2 regions of the Cytobacillus sp. ABV4_503 genome follow, and region 1 is predicted to be linked to the other one. Evidence: riboswitches for the same ligand, from Rfam matches in the RefSeq annotation. Region 1 holds a riboswitch; the other holds the start of a gene.
The links. Region 1 has a riboswitch for ZMP and ZTP ahead of ACXAD1_RS15935 (bifunctional 5,10-methylenetetrahydrofolate dehydrogenase/5,10-methenyltetrahydrofolate cyclohydrolase). Riboswitches for the same ligand answer to the same signal wherever they lie in the genome.

Region 1 (3,168 bases):
GGAGGCAGACAGATTTGGCATTGCCGCTAATTCTGTATGGAAAGGATGCATATAAAGATGTAAATGCATTTTATTTAATGGGCGGTGCGTTTCTAGTTCCGGGAAATGTAACACCAGAGGCTGAGGCGAATTTTTACGCTGACCCGATTGCGGCGGATTCAGTTCTTGAAAAAGCAAAAAACATTTATATTTTCCCTCTAAATGTAACAAATAAAGCGATTATCCGGCCTGAAACGATCAATTTTATAGCGAATAATACCCAATCACCTTTTAAAGACTTAATCAAACCTGCTTATGATTATTATTACGAGGCTTATCAAAAGCTTGTCCCGGGGATTAAAGGTGCACCTCTTCATGATGTTCTGGTATTAAGTGTTCTCACAAATCCAGATCTTGTCAAGTATGTAAAAAGAAGAGTGAGAATTGAACAGTTTGGAAAGGCCAAGGGAAAAAGCATAGCTGACTTCAGGCCATTGCCCGAAGATGATCCTCCGGAAACACTTGATAATATAGCGATGGAGCTTGACCTGGAACGGTTTGTCATTGATTTTATGGAAGTTTTTCTCACTCAGAAAGTTCAGAAATAGCTTTTGACACAGAGTGTTAAAAGCTTTTTCATTTGGCGTTGAAGGGGAATAGGAAGTTTGCATAGAATGTATTAACGTGGAAAACATTTGAAGTCAGGGAAAGTTTCTTTAGGGAAATTGCAGCAAATCCATTAAGTTTCAGTATACATTAATCAAATCAAATGGAGGCTTCCAAATTGCTAAAAAACAAAAAAATAAACAGGGCTTTTTCAATTCTGGGAATGGTCATAGCCATCGCTGCAGCATATAGTGTACTTGTCTTTTTAAATAAGGGTGAATCCAAGGTGCAAAAAACCTCGGCAAATGCGGAAACATCCGAACAGGATTTAATGTACGATGATTTAGGAGACTTCATTGCCTCCAATCATACTTTTTATAATGAAACACTTGGATGGGGGAGAGACCGTAAAGTCAGCTGGACTAAACAAAGGGAGCAGGCTGACTTAATCGTAAACTCACTAAAGAAAATATCAGCGGAGAATGAGGATTTGCAGACTGATCTGAGCACAATAGCACGGCTGGCAGAAACTGTGCAGTCGGGCACTAAGGAAAAGGATGTTCTAATTAAATTGCACCGATATTTTCATGATCTGGATATTGGTTTTAATGACTATAAAGACACAACCGATTATTTTGATGTAACTGAGTATAAGGGAGAAGGCTGATAAACGAGTGACAAGTTTTTTTCTTGACACCTTACCGTAAATAAGGTAACATAGTGATTGAAGTATTTGAGGTATATTGTTGAAGTCGTTAATTCACTTGGAATGTTCGGCAGCCGAACCTTCTTTTTTGTGAAACTGCGGCTTTTTATTATGTTTTATGCTCTTTAGGATTTTGAAAGAGTAAGCATGTGTTTGTAATTAAGAATAATTTGTGTGGACAGCTTAAAGCTGAATTTTCTTCTTAATCATCTTCTATAAACCAGACACTTCTCCGTATTTTTACTTCAGTAAGTTTCTTACCATTTAATATTAAAATCTCAGAGAGCATCTAAGAGTCGGAAAAGATTCCGGCCAACCTGATTCCCACTGGCGCGGTCTAGGAGCCGCAAGGATGGAAGAGAGGAAGGGCTTTCATTGTTTTAGGTAATAATTAAATAACTCAAATATATCATTTATAAGGACAGTGTTTGCTGTCCTTTTTTATTATTTTGCAAAAAACACGAACGATTTAATAAGTTTCAGTTTAATCATTTGTGTTTTTGTGGTATGATGTATACATAAGAATAGCTTAACAAAATCGCAGTGACTGACGACAATGCGGAATGAACCGCAGGGGAGCTGCGTCTATGTATAGCCGGTCGTCTGGGCAGAGATAAGGGATACCCTTGTCTCTTTTTTCATAACAAAATGGAAAAGCCCGTCAGCCGAATAGGTGCTTTTCCTATAGGAGGAATATGCATGGAAAAAAAGATTATTCTTGATGGAATTGTTGTGGCAAAACATGTGAAAGACCAATTAAGAAATCGAATTGAAGAATTGAAGGGGAAGGATGTCGTCCCTTGTTTGGCCACTATTTTGGTGGGAGATGACCCTTCTTCTGAAACGTATGTAAGGATGAAGGGAAATGCTTGTGAAAAACTTGGCATTTTATCAAAACGTATCCATATGTCAAAGGATACAACAACACATGAACTATTAGAGAAGATTGCAGAATTAAACGATGATCCTTCTGTACATGGAATCCTTCTACAGCATCCCGTCCCTGGACATATAGATGAACGAAAAGCTTTTGAAGCAATTGCTATTGAAAAAGACGTAGACGGTGTTACAAGCCTTGGATATGGACAGACTGCATTCGGATTTGGTGAATATCCGTCTTGTACACCTGCAGCTATTTTGGAAATTATGGATTTTTATAATTTGAAGGCTGAAGGTATGCATGCAGTAGTCGTAGGCAGAAGCCCGATCCTTGGCAAGCCGGTCTCTGCCCTTTTACTCAATCGAAACGCAACAGTCACTACGTGCCATTCATATACCCAAAATCTGCCCCAAATTGTAAAGCAAGCTGATATTGTAGTAGCAGCTGTAGGAAAACCTAACTTCATCAAGGGTGAATGGATTAAAGAAGGAGCTATTGTCCTTGATGCCGGATATAATGAAGGAAATATTGGGGATGCAGAGTATGACAGCTGTTTTGAAAAGGCGTTTGCCATTACCCCCGTACCTGGAGGAGTTGGACCTGTTACGATTTCCATGCTTTTGAAACATACTGTTCATGCTGCGGAAAAATCGCTGAAATACAAGGGAAGCATAAATAGTTCATTTATCCCTAAATAAAAATTGATCTTTAAAAGGATTGACTTATAACTGGGTGTCGTTTATTATTAGGTTAACGCTGTAAAGTTCGTTATATACTTTTTGGATAAGTAGTCGTAGCTGCAAAGAAATGTAGGCGATCGTTCATCCTCATTTCTGGCAGCTGCGACTTTTTTATGTTTAAGTTTATATGGTACATTATAGTGAAAAACAATTTATTGGGAGGCAACACAAATGAACACAGGTAAAGTTAAATGGTTTAATGCAGAAAAAGGTTTCGGATTCATCGAATCTTCAGAAGGTCAAGATGTATTCGTACA
Region 2 (3,168 bases), 250 kb from region 1:
TAAGGATAGCTGATATTATCCTGCTCATATACTTTTTTTGATTTCAATCCAAAAAAAAAGCCCCAATCCCATTGGAATTGAGGCTGCAGTTTTATATAATTCGTGACGTTACAATGCCGTCAATTTGATTGATCTGTTCAAGCAGTCCAGGGACCACTTCGCCATTGACTTTATTATCGATATCGATCATGGTATACGCATATTCACCGCGGCTGCGGTTCACCATGTCTGCGATGTTCAGCTGGTAGCTTGAAATGGCAAGCGTGATTTGGCCGACCATATTTGGGATGTTTTTATGAAAAGCAGTGACACGCCGCTTGCCTGTGTAAGGAAGAGCAGCATTTGGGAAGTTCACTGAGTTTTTAACATTGCCTGTTTCAAGGAAGTGCTTCACCTGTCGTGCTGCCATGACAGCGCAGTTTTCCTCAGATTCTTTTGTTGAAGCGCCAAGGTGCGGAATTGCCACAGCGTTTTTCATTTTCAGGACATTTTCATTTGGGAAGTCTGTAATATACTTGCCCACTTTTCCGCTCTCAAGCGCTGCTGCCATATCTGATTCATTCACAAGCTCTCCGCGTGAGAAATTCAAAATATGAACACCATTCTTCATCATGCTGAATGTATCTTCATTGAACATTTCCCTTGTATCATCGGTTAATGGAACATGTACAGTGATATAGTCGGATTCTGCAAACACCTGCTCAATGGTCATGGCACGCTGAACATTGCGGGACAAGTTCCAGGCCGTATCAACTGAAATGAATGGATCAAAGCCTATAACATCCATATCAAGTTCAAGTGCATCATTGGCCACAAGTGCCCCGATTGCTCCCAATCCAATTACACCGAGAGTTTTCCCCTTAATTTCTTTTCCGACAAATTGCTTTTTCCCTGCTTCTACAAGCTTTGGAATCTGGTCTCCTTCATCTTTCAGCGTTTTGGTCCAGGCGATGCCGGCAAAGAGATTGCGGGATGACGCCATTAAGGAAGTAAGCACCATTTCTTTTACTGCATTTGCATTGGCACCAGGAGTATTAAAAACAACAATGCCCTGCTCAGTGCATTTCTCAACCGGGATATTATTTACACCCGCGCCTGCACGGGCAATTGCTTTTAATCGATCGCCCAATTCCATTGAATGCATATTGAAGCTGCGAAGGACAATCGCATCCGGATTGCCGCTTTCATTATCGATTGTAAATTGATCCTTGTTAAACACCTCAAGACCGCTTGACGCAATCGCATTCAATGTTTTAATCGTCTTTACTCTGTCTAACGTCATGGTACTCACTGGATTCTCCCCTTTTCAACTAACTTTGTCAGATTTTAAAACAGAAAGAGGCAAGGGTAGAATCCCTTACCTCTGCCCAGGCGAACGGCTTCGACACTATGTGCTCCCTCGCGGTGATCCGCGTCTCGCCAGTTACACATAGCCTTTTCGGTTTTTTAAATCTTATCAAAGTCTTCTGAAAACTTCAACCCTTTAAAGCGCTTACATTATTAAAATTATTTTTTATTTTTTTACAGTATATTTTTCTTATTTTGTACATATGCTTTTGAAGTTAGTAATTGGAATAACATTTTCCTTTCAGCTGTATGCATATTAATTGCTGGTATTCTGTTCTAAGAAATGAAGCATTTTATCTGGAAATAAAATTGGACTATCCGAAAGTAATTATCAATAAACTGTTTCCCTTCACCTCTCTCCTTTATCAGATTCTGCGAAGTTCTGTAACTGCTGCTTCTGGGGAACATTCATACTCGCCAGAATACTCGACAAGCCCAATCTCGCAATTTTTGCCGATTTTTACATTTTTCCCTCTTACGACAAGAGCTGCTGTGCCTTCGAGTTCGATGTCATCCCCTTCAATTAAATCTGCCTCCAGCTTCAAGGGAAAGATGGATTTGATTAATTTAAATAGGGTCTCTCTATGCTGTGTCACTTTAATTATTCTGCCGCCAATCTCTTTCGCTTTACTGTCTCCAAAAAGCTTAATATCAATCGTTTCTGCATTCAGTAAACCTTCTACTGAAAAAGTCCCTTCAGCACTGAAGATTTCCGCTTCACAGTCTCCCTCAATAGATACTTTTCCATTCACATCGATTACATCGCATTTTACAGAGCCTCCAATAGAGGATTTCCCAGCGACCTCAAGCTTTTGACAGCTGACGGCTTCAGAAATGGCAGCCGAGCCATTGATAATCAGGGATTCAGCTTTAACAGCTCCGTGGATTTTTGCTGCACCACTGATCTTTCCTTTTTCGGTTTTTACGTTTCCATGGACAGTGCCCGTACCGTTACAAAGGAATCTCTCGCATTCAATATCACTGTTTACAGTTCCCTTGCCATTTAATTCAACCTTTTCAAATGAACCTCCATTAGACGATCCAACTCCATTAATAATTAAGTTCCCTAGCGTTTTCATATTCACAGCAAATTTTCCCCCTATGCCAATTTGGATTTTAATTCCTCTGCACAATGTTCTATCGATAAAGTGGCTGCCACTTTTGTTCCTTTTTCAAGCAGGACTTGTTCCCCGTTAACCGAAACCAGGCAGCTGGACATTCCAAGTTTGCGAATAAAGCAAATAACAGCTTTTGGCTGCTGCAGGATACTTTGATGATCGTTCAATAATTGAAGGAGCATTTTCCCTTCCTCTATATGGATATCTCCCGATTCAAGCAGGATGGAAAGTATATAAAGCTTCAAAATCTCATGGTAATTGAATTCTTTAAGCTCCCCCTGAGTTTCGAGAAAGATATTCATAACCGGTTCAGAAGCTATCCCTTTAGCAATCAGACTTTCCTTTGTCATCTTCAGATGTGAAGCATTCAGAGAAAACACATCTGCCAGCTCATCCAGCGAAAGGCTATCCTTCATCTTTTGTATTTTATCGACCCGCTCCAGAATTTTCTCTTTTGGGAAAAAAGTCTCCTGCCCTGTAAAGGTTGATTTTCTGACAAACCAATCCTCCGGTATCAGGCTTTTCCTTTTCCACCGATAAAGCTGCCCATAAGAAATCCCAGTTAGATCAAGGACTTCTTTTTTTGAAATTAATTCATCGCTCAATTCCAGGACTCCTTTCTAATGTTACCATTGTAACATAACACTGTTACGTTATAATGTTGTTTTATTCATTTTTTTCTGATATTTTTCGACAAATTTAT

Region 2: linked by a shared signal. The riboswitch ahead of ACXAD1_RS14675 (phosphoglycerate dehydrogenase) and the one ahead of ACXAD1_RS15935 (bifunctional 5,10-methylenetetrahydrofolate dehydrogenase/5,10-methenyltetrahydrofolate cyclohydrolase) in region 1 are both predicted to bind ZMP and ZTP.

Annotation. Positions count from the first base shown of each region.
Region 1 covers NZ_JBSWTH010000001.1:3,185,962-3,189,129, reverse strand. The annotation lists gene ACXAD1_RS15945 (nucleoside hydrolase) at 1-587, shown strand, start outside; gene ACXAD1_RS15940 (hypothetical protein) at 764-1,252, shown strand; ZMP/ZTP riboswitch at 1,825-1,907, shown strand; gene ACXAD1_RS15935 (bifunctional 5,10-methylenetetrahydrofolate dehydrogenase/5,10-methenyltetrahydrofolate cyclohydrolase) at 1,991-2,869, shown strand; gene ACXAD1_RS15930 (cold-shock protein) at 3,083-3,168, shown strand, end outside.
Region 2 covers NZ_JBSWTH010000001.1:2,936,935-2,940,102, forward strand. The annotation lists gene ACXAD1_RS14675 (phosphoglycerate dehydrogenase) at 92-1,291, opposite strand; ZMP/ZTP riboswitch at 1,359-1,437, opposite strand; gene ACXAD1_RS14680 (polymer-forming cytoskeletal protein) at 1,713-2,426, opposite strand; gene ACXAD1_RS14685 (YhbD family protein) at 2,447-3,070, opposite strand.